Regions from separate parts of the Niveispirillum sp. FG156 genome, predicted to be linked through region 1. Evidence: predicted binding sites of a transcription regulator. Region 1 holds the regulator's gene; the other holds the start of a gene.
What was found. Region 1 encodes PhoB, which activates phosphate uptake and scavenging genes when phosphate is short. Its sites were predicted from a motif close to TNTCATAAAACTGTCA; they were not measured.

Region 2: a site for PhoB is predicted at 3,033-3,048, ahead of ACODSP_RS17385 (diacylglycerol/lipid kinase family protein). Genes of this name have one in related genera too.

The regions. Positions count from the first base shown of each region.
Region 1 covers NZ_JBMDKE010000024.1:76,791-82,819, forward strand. Annotated here, with positions in the region: gene pstC (phosphate ABC transporter permease subunit PstC) at 1-219, shown strand, start outside; gene pstA (phosphate ABC transporter permease PstA) at 212-1,531, shown strand; gene pstB (phosphate ABC transporter ATP-binding protein PstB) at 1,534-2,337, shown strand; gene phoU (phosphate signaling complex protein PhoU) at 2,467-3,192, shown strand; gene phoB (phosphate regulon transcriptional regulator PhoB) at 3,234-3,941, shown strand; gene ACODSP_RS16525 (pyridoxal-phosphate dependent enzyme) at 4,163-5,530, opposite strand; gene ACODSP_RS16530 (hypothetical protein) at 5,612-6,029, opposite strand, start outside.
Region 2 covers NZ_JBMDKE010000026.1:67,266-73,294, forward strand. Annotated here, with positions in the region: gene murA (UDP-N-acetylglucosamine 1-carboxyvinyltransferase) at 1-68, shown strand, start outside; gene ACODSP_RS17370 (class I SAM-dependent methyltransferase) at 65-1,081, shown strand; gene ACODSP_RS17375 (glycosyltransferase family 4 protein) at 1,086-2,096, opposite strand; gene ACODSP_RS17380 (UDP-2,3-diacylglucosamine diphosphatase) at 2,093-2,890, opposite strand; gene ACODSP_RS17385 (diacylglycerol/lipid kinase family protein) at 3,087-4,004, shown strand; gene ACODSP_RS17390 (hypothetical protein) at 4,001-4,330, opposite strand; gene ACODSP_RS17395 (F0F1 ATP synthase subunit delta) at 4,717-5,277, shown strand; gene atpA (F0F1 ATP synthase subunit alpha) at 5,277-6,029, shown strand, end outside.

The DNA of each region.
Region 1 (6,029 bases):
ATGGCCGCCGGCCTGCAGGCCAGCCTGACCCTGAACCCGCTGGCCAGCGTCACGACGGTAACGGTGCAGATCAAGTCCATCCTGGTCGGTGACCAGGAGTTTGACAGCGCCAAGACGCTGTCGGTCTTCGCCCTGGGTCTGGTCCTGTTCCTGGTGACCCTGGCGCTGAACGTCATTGCCCTCCGCATCGTCCAGAAATACCGGGAAAAATATGACTGAGATCGCAGAGCCGATGCACACAGCCATGCCCGTGTCCCTCCACACCGGCGACGCCGCCACCAAGCGACTGAAGGCGCGCTATGCCGCCGAACGCCGCTTCCGCCTCTATGGCATCCTGGCCATCCTGTTCGCCTGCTCGATGCTGGTCATCCTGCTGTCGACCCTGCTGAAGGAAGGCACCTCGGCCTTCTTCCAGACAGAGGTGAAGCTGGCGGTCACTATCGACCCCGCCACCATCGACCCGCAGGGCACAGGCAACCCGGCCGAATGGGACCGTGGCGCGTTCCAGACCCTGGTGTCCGACGCGCTGTACAAGGAGTTCCCGGAGGTTACGGGCCGGACGGAGAAGCGCGACGTGCGCGGTCTGGTCAGCCCGGTGGCCGGTGTGCGCCTGGGCAAGATGCTGGACAGCGACCCGTCCCTGGTCGGTCAGACGATCGAGGTCTGGCTGCCAGCATCGGACGGCATCAACCAGATCGTCAAGGGCGGCATCGACCGCACCCTGCCGGAGGTGGAGCGTCCGATCAACGACAAGCAGCTGGCCTGGTTCGACAGCCTGGAACAGCGCGGCGACGTGCGGTCGGCCTTCAACACCACCTTCTTTACCGCCAGCGACAGCAATTATCCCGAGCTGGCAGGCCTGCTGGGGGCGGCGGTCGGCACCTTGCTGACCATGGCGGTGACCCTGTTCACGGCCTTGCCCATCGGTGTTGCAGCGGCCGTCTATCTGGAAGAGTTCGCGCCGAAGAACCGGCTGACCGAGATCATTGAGGTCAATATCAACAATCTGGCGGCCGTGCCCTCCATCGTGTTCGGTCTCCTGGGTCTGGCGGTATTCCTCAACTTCTTCGGCATGCCGCGCTCTGCCCCGCTGGTCGGTGGTCTGGTGCTGGGCCTGCTGGTGCTGCCCACCATCATCATCGCCAGCCGCGCGGCATTGAAGGCGGTTCCGCCCTCGATCCGGGAGGCAGCGCTGGGCATGGGCGCCTCGCGCCTGCAGACGGTGATGCACCATGTGCTGCCGCTGGCCATGCCGGGCATCATGACGGGCACCATCATCGGCATGGCCCATGCCGTGGGTGAGACGGCGCCCTTGCTGATGATCGGCATGAACGCCTTCATCACGTCGGCCCCGGACGGCCTGCTGGCCAGCTCCTCGGTCCTGCCGGTGCAGATTTTCATGTGGTCGGACAAGCCGGAACGCGGCTTTGTCGAACTGACCTCGGCCGCCATCCTTGTGCTGCTGGCCTTCCTGATCCTGATGAACGGTGCCGCCATCTGGCTGCGCAAGAAATTCGAACGTCGGTGGTAAAAATGGACAGCATGACCCTGAACAAGCCTGTACAAGCCGCCGTCACCCAGCCGGTGAAGGTGTCGGCCCGCGACGTGAAGGTCTATTACGGCGCCAAGCGCGCCCTGCACGGCGTCAATGTCGATATCTACCAGAACGAGGTGCTGGCCATGATCGGCCCCTCGGGCTGTGGCAAGTCCACGTTCCTGCGCACCCTGAACCGCATGAACGACACGATCGATATCTGCCGCGTCGAAGGCAAGATCCTGCTGGATGGCGAGGATATCTACGATCCCAAGCTGGACGTGGTGCAGTTGCGCGCCCGTGTCGGCATGGTGTTCCAGAAGCCGAACCCGTTCCCGAAGTCGATCTATGAGAACGTGATCTACGGGCCGAAGCTGCATGGCCTGGCGACCCGCAAGGACGAGTTTGACGCCATCGTCGAAACCTCGCTGAAGCGCGCCGGCCTGTGGAACGAGGTCAAGGATCGCCTGCATGAGCCGGGCACCGGCCTGTCGGGCGGCCAGCAGCAGCGCCTTTGCATCGCGCGCGCCGTTGCCGTCAGCCCGGAAGTCATCCTGATGGACGAGCCCTGCTCGGCGCTTGACCCCATCGCCACCGCGCATATCGAGGAGCTGATCGACGAGCTGCGCGAGAGCTTCACCATCGCCATCGTCACCCACAACATGCAGCAGGCCGCGCGTGTATCGCAGCGCACGGCCTTCTTCCATCTGGGTGATCTGGTGGAGGTGGGCGACACCGAGGAAATCTTCACCAACCCGCGCGATGAGCGCACCCAGGGCTATATCACGGGCCGGTACGGTTGATGCCCGCTGCCGTAGGTCGTGGGTGAGGCAACGCCGAACCCCGACTTTTACACGGTTCCGTCGCTTGTCGGGGTTCGGCGCCTGCCTCACCCCGACCTACGGTCATCATGCTTTAAGGGACCCACGTCCATGTCGCCGACCGAACATACCGTCAAGTCCTTCGAGGCGGAATTGCAGCGCCTGTCCAACCTGATCGCCCAGATGGGCGGCGTGGTGGAGGCGCAGGTGGAAGCGGCCGTGCAGGCCGTGGGCCGCCGCGATGTCGAAGGCGCCACCAAGGTCATGCAGGGCGATACCCGCCTGGATGAGTTTGAGCGCCAGATCGAACATGATGCCATCCGCATGCTGGCGCTGCGCGCGCCGGTCGGCGTGGATTTGCGTGAGGTGCTGGCGGCACTCAAAATCTCCGCCGATCTGGAACGCACGGGCGACTATGCCGCCAATATCGCCAAGCGCTCCATCGCGCTGGCGCAGTTGCCCATCATGCGCCCCGCCGGGACCATCCCGCGCATGGGCCGTCTGGTGCAGGAAATGCTGAAGGATGTGCTGGACGCCTATATCGACCGCGATGTCGACAAGGCCGTGGCCGCCTGGCACCGGGATGAGGAGCTGGATGATCTCTATACCAGCCTGTTCCGCGAGGTCCTGACCTACATGATGGAAGACCCGCGCAACATCACCCCCTGCACGCATCTTCTGTTCATTGCCAAGAACCTGGAACGCGCCGGCGACCATGCGACCAACATCGCGGAAACCGTGCATTTCCTGGTCAAGGGCCAGCCGCTGACGGCGGAACGGCCCAAGAGCGACAAGTCCAGCTTCACCATCATTGAACCGGTCGAGGGCGAGGGCTGAGCTAGCCCCGCCCCGCCACCATCTAGCGCCAAGGGACCCCGATGAACGCCGCCTTGAAGCCGCTGATCCTGGTTGTTGAAGACGAGGCCGACCTCGTCACCCTGCTGTCCTACAACCTGGAACGTGAAGGGTTCCGGGTCATCACCGCCGGTGACGGGGAAGAAGCCCTGCTGCTGGCCGATGAACGCAGCCCGCATCTGATCCTGCTGGACTGGATGCTGCCGCTGATGAGCGGGCTGGAGGTCTGCCGCCAGTTGCGCCGCAATCCCAAGACCCGCGAGACGCCCGTCATCATGCTGACGGCGCGCGGGGAAGAGGCGGACAAGGTCCGTGGCCTGAACAGCGGGGCGGATGATTACCTGTCCAAGCCGTTCAGCCCCACCGAACTGGTCGCCCGTATCCGCGCCGTCCTGCGCCGCGCCTCGCCGGGTCTGGCGGAGGAGCTGCTGCGCTTCTCCGACATCTCCATGGACCTGGCGGCCCACCGCGTTCGGCGCGGGGGCCGGGATATCCATCTGGGGCCGAAGGAATTCGCCTTGCTGCGCCATTTCATGCAGCATCCGGGGCGGGTTTTCTCGCGTGAACAGCTGCTGGACATCGTCTGGGGCCACGACGTCTATGTCGAGTTGCGCACCGTCGACGTACATATCCGCCGGCTGCGCAAGGCGCTGAACGAGACGGAAGAGCAGGACGTGATCCGCACCGTCCGTTCGGCGGGTTATGCGTTGGATAACAAGACGACGATGTGAGTCTTGGGACAGAGAATTGAAAAGGGCGCTGTCGAGGGACAGTGCCCTTTTTTCTACAGTGCGCGGCCTATTTCGTCATCCCGGCGAAAGCCGGGACCCAGGGGCCGAATGCCCGACCTTTCGGCGGCTTCGACCAAAGCAGCGTAGAGCTTTGATCCTGTGGCCCCTGGGTCCCGGCTTTCGCCGGGATGACGAGGGGAGCCAAGTGCGTTGAGGCGATATCACCCCAACTGCCGGCGCAGATGGTTCAGCACGTCGGTGCGGGTCAGCAGGCCCAGGAACACCGGGCCATCCATGATGATGGCCACCATGTTGCGGTTGAACAGGGCGCGCAGGTCGGCCATGGTCGCGGTCACGGGCAGGGTTTCCAGCCGGTTGACCATGGCCGTATAGACCTTGTCCCGGAACCGCGCCGGGTCCTTTTCGACATGCAGCAGCAGGTCGCTTTCATCCAGGATGCCGATCACCCGTTCGCCTTCCATCACGGGCAACTGTGACACGTCGGAAATCCGCATCCGCTTGTACGCGGTCAGCAGCGTATCCTCCGGCCCGACGGTGACCACCTGACCCTTGTCGAAGCGGCGGGTCATCAGGTCGCGCAGATCGTTATGACGCTCGCGCGGGGTGAAGCCGTGATCTTCCATCCAGGCATCGTTGAACATCTTCGACAGGTACTTGTTGCCCGTGTCGCAGACGAAGGTGACGACCTTCTTGGGCGTCGTTTGCGCCCGGCAATATTTCAGCGCCGCCGCGAACAGGGTGCCCGATGAGGAGCCGGCCAGGATGCCCTCCAGCCGCAGCAGGTCGCGCGCGGCGTTCAGGCTTTCGGTATCGCTGACATAATAGGCGGCCTTGGCGTACTGAAGGTCGCAGATGGGGGGCACGAAATCCTCGCCCACGCCTTCGACCACCCAGGAACCGGGTTCGTCATGGGTGCCCTTGTTCACCAGATCGGCAATGATGGAGCCGACCGGGTCGGCGATGACCATGGCGGTCTTGGGACTGGCCTTGGCGAAGAAGGCGCCCAGGCCCGTGAAGGTGCCGCCAGAGCCGATGCCGGCCACCACCGCGTCAATGTCGCCATCCATCTGGCGCAGCATCTCCGGGCCGGTCCATTCCTCATGCGCGCGCGGATTGGCGGGGTTGGCGAACTGGTTCACATAGAAGCTGCCGGGAATTTCGGTCGACAGGCGTTCGGCAATGTCCTGGTAATAGGCGGGGTGGCCCTTGCCCACATCCGACCTTGTGATGTGGATCTGTGCGCCCAGGGCGCGCAGATTGTTGATCTTCTCGGTCGCCATCTTGTCGGGGATAACCAGGATCAGGCGGTAGCCCTTGGCGGCGCAGACCAGGGCCAGGCCCAGGCCGGTATTGCCTGCCGTCGCCTCGATCACCGTGCCGCCGGGGGCCAGCTTGCCCTCTGCCTCCGCCGCCTCGATCATCTTCAGCGCGATACGGTCCTTGATGGAGCCGCCGGGATTCTGGTTTTCCAGCTTCAGATACAGCTCACACGGGCCGGTATCGAAACGGGTGATGCGGACGATCGGGGTGTTGCCGATCATGGACAGGATGGCGGGTGCGCCGGACATGTTTCCCCCCTGGGGCAAATGGTTTTGCCTTCAGGGAACCGCATCCTCAAACCACCCGCAAGGGGGTGTGAAATAACGAAATCAAGCTGCGGCGCAGGTGCGATCCACGCACGATTCCGGCGGATTTGGCCGCCCATCCGCATTGATCAAACCCGCCTGCAAAAGCGCTTCGACATTGTCGGTCAGATTCTCCGCGCAGGCAGGCCTTTCCCAGCCCTCCAGCCAGTTCTGTTCCAGGAAGGCCAGGATGGCGGGCTGGCCCAACTCCACCTCCCACAGGATGCCCAGCAGCGAGGCCAGCGCCTCTTCGCGTATCTGGTCATCCTGGCCCACGGCCAGCGCGCGGTTGGCCTCCTCAATCCGGCCGGACTCAGGACCGGCACCCAGGCCGAAATCGATCAGGCCCCGGCGTTCCGGCGGGGCCACCAGCCAGTGTGCCACCTCATGGATCAGGACATAGGCCTCTGACCGGGTGCGGATGGAATGACCATCATAGGAA
Region 2 (6,029 bases), on a different contig from region 1:
ATGAGCGGGTGGAAGCCAAGCTGGCCGCCTGTGGCGCGGACATGGAGCGGGTGAAGGAAGAGGATTGAGCGACGGGGAGTGGTCGCTGTTCCGCCCGTATGCTACCGTCTGCGCGTCCAATCAAGGGGGAGTGGCGGCGGTGCGGGATCACCCGGTTTTCGAACAATTCGACATGGAAGTCCCGCGCGACGAGGACGAGTTCCATGTGAATAATGTCGGGTGCCGTACGCGCCACCACTATGAAAAGCCTGTATCGATCAAAGATTTCCCGGAAATGGTCTCCAGCGGGGCGGTGTATTTCCGCAAGTCGGAGGGCAACCCCCAACTGCCGGAGCCCTGTTCGGAAGATTATTACGAATGGATCGACCTGCTGGGCGCCATAGCGGCGGCCAAGGACCATTTCGTTTCGATCGAGGTCGGCGCCGGTTATGGGCGCTGGCTGGCCAACGCGGCCAAGGCGCTGGACCGGTTCCGGGGAGGCCGCATTTCCAGCCGCTTCTTCTGCGGAATCGAAATGCAGGAAACGCAGTTCAACTGGATGGCCGAACATCTGGAGTTGAACGGTGTGACGGCGGACCAGCGCCTGCTCGTACCGGGCGGCGTATCGGACACCGTTTCCTATGAGCTGATGGAGGTCCGCCAGGGCGTCGATTACGGGACGCCGGTCCAGCCGGTGCCGGGCGAGATGCTGAAGAACCTTTACGAAGCCGACACCCCCTATGTGGTGATCGACGGGATGGCCAATCCGTTTAAGATCGTCAAGGTCCAACCCCTGTCCGACATCATGCTTGAGGCGGTTGGGCGCGGCGGTATCGTCGACATCATGCATATCGACATTCAGGGGGCGGAAATCCGGGCCATCCCCGCCGCCATCGAGTCGTTGACCCGCCAAGTGAAGCGGATGCACATCGGCACGCATGGCCGCGATATCGAGGTCGCCTTGCTGGAACTGCTGTCGGAGCGGGGCTGGATTATTGACCGCTTCTATCCAGGCTATGGCTGGCGGGAAGCGGAGTTCGGTGCCTTCAAATTCATGGACGGCATCATCTCCTGCCGGAACGCGCGGTTTGTCGCCAGCTAGCCTGCTATGACGCCTCCCTGAACGGCCGCAGGTTCGCCAAAAACTGCTGCGCGCAGGATTGCCAAGAAAAGCCCAGCGCATGGTCGCGACAGACCGTGGGGCCGATTCCCACCGCCTGTAAACACGCTCCCCGCAAATCCTCGCTCAACACCCCTGCCGCGCTGCCGCCGATCACGTCCAGTGGCCCCGGCACGGGGAAGGCCGCCACCGGCAGGCCCGACGCCAGCGCCTCCAGCAGGACCAAGCCGAACGTGTCGGTGCGGGACGGGAAGACAAAGACGTCGGCGGCGGCGTAATGCCGGGCCAATTCCTCGCCATGCTTGGCGCCCACAAAGGTGACGCCGGGATATCTGGCCTTCAACTCCGCCAATTGCGGCCCGTCACCGACCACCACCTTCGATCCCGGCAGGTCAAGGCTCAGAAACGCCTCGATATTCTTCTCCACCGCCACCCGGCCCACGGAGATGAAGACGGGGCGGGGCAGATGCGCGAACAGGTCCTTAGTGCCAGGGCGGAACAGGTCGGTATCCACCCCGCGTGACCAGCGGCGGATATTGGTGAAGCCGCGCCTTTCCAGATCGGCCTCGATGCTGGCCGTGGCCACCATCACCGAATGGGCCGGCGCATGGAACCGCCGGATGAAGGCATAGGACAGCGACAGCGGCACCGGCGCCCGGTCGCGCACATATTCCGGGAACCGTGTGTGATAGGCGGTGGTGAAGGGCAGCTTGTGTTTCAGGCAGTAGCGCCGGGCCGCGAAGCCCAGCGGGCCTTCGGTGGCGATATGGATGGCATCGGGCTGCGCCTCCTCGATCATCCGTCGCACCCGCCGGCCCGGCGCCAGGGCCAGGCGGATTTCCGGGTAGGTGGGCATGGGGATGGTGCGGAACCGGTCGGGGGCGATCACCACCACCTTATGTCCCAACCGTTCCAGTTCGGCCCGCGTCGTCGTCAGGGTGCGCACGACGCCATTGACCTGCGGATGCCAGGCATCCGTGACGATCAGCAGCTTCACGCCGCTACCTTCACCGCCTGGCGGGCGGCGACAATATCCGCCCAACGCAGGATCTCCAGCCGTCCATCGGGATGTTCCACCAGTGCGGTACATGATTCGACCCAATCCCCATCGTTCACGTAAAGCACGCCGTCCATGTCGCGGATTTCGGCATGGTGGATATGGCCGCAGATGACCCCGTCCACCTGCCGCCGGCGTGCCTCGTCGGTCAGGGCGGTCTCATAATCGCCGATGAATTCGACGGCCTTCTTGGTCTTGTGCTTCAGGTAGGCGGATAGCGACCAATAGGGGAAACCCAGCCTGCGCCTCGCCTTGTTCAACAGGGTGTTGAGCCAGAGCAGGAACGTGTAGGCCGTGTCGCCCACGAAGGCCAACCACTTGGCGTAGCGCACGACGGCGTCGAACTGGTCACCATGGATGACCAGATAGCGTTTGCCGTCAGCCGCCGTGTGAATCGTGTCCTCCAGGATGGTCACGCCACCGAATTGCAGGCCGATATAGTCGCGGAACGCCTCGTCATGATTGCCGGGAATCATGAAGACCTGAGTGCCCTTGCGTGCGCGGCGCAGGATTTTCTGCACCACGTCATTGTGCGACTGTGGCCAGTACCAGCTTTTCTTCAGCCGCCAGCCATCGACGATATCGCCGACCAGATACAGCACATCGGATTCGGTATGTTTCAGGAAATCCAACAGCATGTCGGCCTGACATCCACGTGTCCCCAAATGGATGTCCGACAGCCAGATGGCGCGATAGCGCAGCACGTCCCCGTCGCCCAGCATATGTTCCCCCATCGCCGGTCAACCCAACCACCAATCGTCCGCCAGAATTAAAGACTAGCCATAGCGGATCGCGCCGTTCTATACCGCTTCATCTGGTGTACTGTCAGTGCCTCTGATGGTTATTTGTACCGTTCCTGCGAAAACTTCTCCGGACTGTCATCAATATTACATTGCCACTTCATCCTTCCGTCATGGAGATGTACTGGAAATGTCACATGGGCTGGATCGCCGGGTCGCGATCATCTTCAATCCCGTGGCGGGGCGCCGCCGGCCAGGGCTGGTGGAGCAGGTGATGGCCGCCGCCACCGATGCCGGGGCGGTGGCGGCGCTGCACACGACCGATGCGGCAGGCCATGCCACCGCCATCGCGCGCGATCTGGCCCGGTCGGGCACTGCCGATGTCATTGTCGCCGCTGGCGGGGATGGCACCATCAATGAGGTGGTGAACGGTATGGCCGCCTCTGGCCTGTCCGACCTGCCGCCGCTGGGTGTGGTGCCGCTGGGCACGGCCAATGTCCTGGCCCACGAACTGGGCCTGACGGGATCGGCGGTGCGAATCGGCAGACAATTGGCCCTGGGGCCGGCCCGGACGGTCCATGCCGGCATGGCCAATGGCCGGCTGTTCACCATGATGGCCGGGGTGGGGATGGATGCCCGCGTGGTGGCGGGGATCGCCCCGGCCCTGAAACGTCGCATCGGCAAGGGCGCCTATGCGCTGGGTGGCCTGCGGGAGATTCTGGCGGGGCCGTCGCTGGATTATGAGGTGACGTTAACGGCGCCCGATGGCGGGATCAGCCGGCACCGGGCAGTCAGCTGCATCCTGTGCAAGGGTCATTTCTATGCCGGAACCTTCGTGCTGGCCCCCAACGTGCGGCTGGAGCAGCCGGTGCTGCACGCGGTGCTGTTCACACGGCCGGGGCGGCTGGCGGCCCTGACCTATGCCGGCGCGATGACCCTGGGTCTGTTACCCGACCGGTCGGATGTCCTGATTCTGCCGGCCATCGCCGCCCGGATCGAGGGGCCGGTAGGAGAGCCGGTGCAGGGCGATGGCGATACCATCGCCCGCCTGCCCGTCGACATATCTATATGGAGTGGCCGTCTGCGTGTGGTGGGCGGGGGTGATTAATCCGCCCTACGCGCCGCCGGGTGCAGGCGGTCCGTCGGCTCCACATGGGCCAGACAGTCGATGATCTCCGGCCCCTGGCGGAACTGGAACCAGCCCTGGCCATCATGGAAGGACAGGCGGTAGGTGCCCTGGGCGTCACGTTCCAGCCGCAGGCTGGGGTCATTCAGGCCCGGCAGCCAGACGAGAATCCAGTCGCGCTCGCGGGTGCTGGACCGTTCCGTCCGCTGCCACAGGCCACGGCGGCGGCGGTCGGCCAGAATGGATTTCCAGGCGACCATGTCCATGGGGGTGAAACGCTGGCGGGCAAAGGGCAGAATGACGCACATGGCATGGCCTCAGACTTTGGTGGCACGGGCATCTCCGCACCTGGGGCCAGCCTGCTCCCGCACCCTTAATGCGGCCTTAATCCCTGACGGTCCAAAAGCATAGGGCATGCGGAAGGTCAGGTTGGCCGCCTGCTGGGAAAAAGCCATTTCGCAACTGCACAGCTTCTTGATGCGACCAAGGTCGCAAAGCGGCGCGGTTGCTGGCCAAATCCAAGGGAAGCGGTGCAAAACCGCATACCCCCAATCCACAGGCGCGCTGTTGCGTAGGGGCTATGGCTGTGTTACATGCTCGCTCGCTCGACACCGGTGGGTCCTCTTCCGGGATGGCCGATCATTGCTAACGTCCTGAAATTATTCAGGTCCACGGACTTTAACCGAGGTTACCAGTGGCAACCGAAGGGACTGGCGTCTCCGAACTCGCCTCGCGCTATGCGAGCGCTCTGTTCGATCTCGCGGATGGGCAGCAGGCCCTGGACCAGACGGCCCAGGATCTGACGTCCGTCAAGGCTCTGCTCGCTGAAAGCGCGGACCTCCGCCGCTTGATCGGCAGCCCGCTGCTCGCCCGCAACGAACAGGAACGCGCTATGGAAGCCGTCCTGGCTGCGGCTGGCATCGGGGAACTCGTGCGGAAGTTCGTGGGGCTGGTGGCGCGCAATCGCCGCCTCTTCACCCTTCCGGGCATGATCGACGGGTATCTGGCCGAACTGGCCCGCCGCCGTGGCGAAAGCACGGCGCGCGTCACCGTTGCTCGTCCGCTGACGGATGCGCAGTGGAACGACCTCGCCGCCGCTCTGAATAAGGGCGAAGGTTCCAACATCAAGTTGGATGTGAAGGTCGATCCCTCGCTGATCGGCGGCATGATCGTTAAAATCGGTTCCCGCATGGTGGATAGCTCCGTGCGTACCAAGCTCAATAAGCTGAAACTCGCCATGAAAGGGGTTGGATAATGGAAATCCGCGCCGCTGAGATTTCCGCGATCCTGAAGCAGCAGATCGCGAACTTCGGCAACGAAGCCGATGTCGCCGAAGTGGGCCAGGTTCTGTCCATCGGTGACGGCGTGGCCCGTATCCATGGTCTGGACAAGGTCCAGGCCGGCGAGATGGTTGAATTCCCCGGCGGGGTCAAGGGCATGGCCCTGAACCTCGAAACCGACAATGTCGGCGTGGTGATTTTCGGTTCCGACCGTACCATCAAGGAAGGCGACGTCGTCAAGCGTACCGGCGCCATCGTTGAGGTGCCTGTGGGCCGTGGCCTGCTGGGCCGCGTTGTCGACGGTCTGGGTAACCCGATCGACGGCAAGGGCCCGCTGACCGACGTCAAGCGTCAGCGCGTGGAAGTGAAGGCCCCGGGCATCATTCCGCGTAAGTCGGTGCATGAGCCGATGCAGACCGGCCTCAAGGCAATTGACGCCCTGGTGCCCGTCGGCCGTGGCCAGCGCGAGCTGATCATCGGTGACCGTCAGACCGGCAAGACCGCCATTGCTCTGGATACCTTCATCAACCAGAAGGGTATCAACAAGGGCGACGACGAGTCCAAGAAGCTTTACTGCATCTATGTCGCCGTGGGCCAGAAACGCTCCACCGTGGCCCAGATCGTCAAGACGCTCGAAGAGAACGGCGCGATGGAATATTCCATCGTCGTGGCCGCCACCGCTTCGGAGCCGGCGCCGCTGCAGTTCCTGGCCCCCTACACGGGTGCG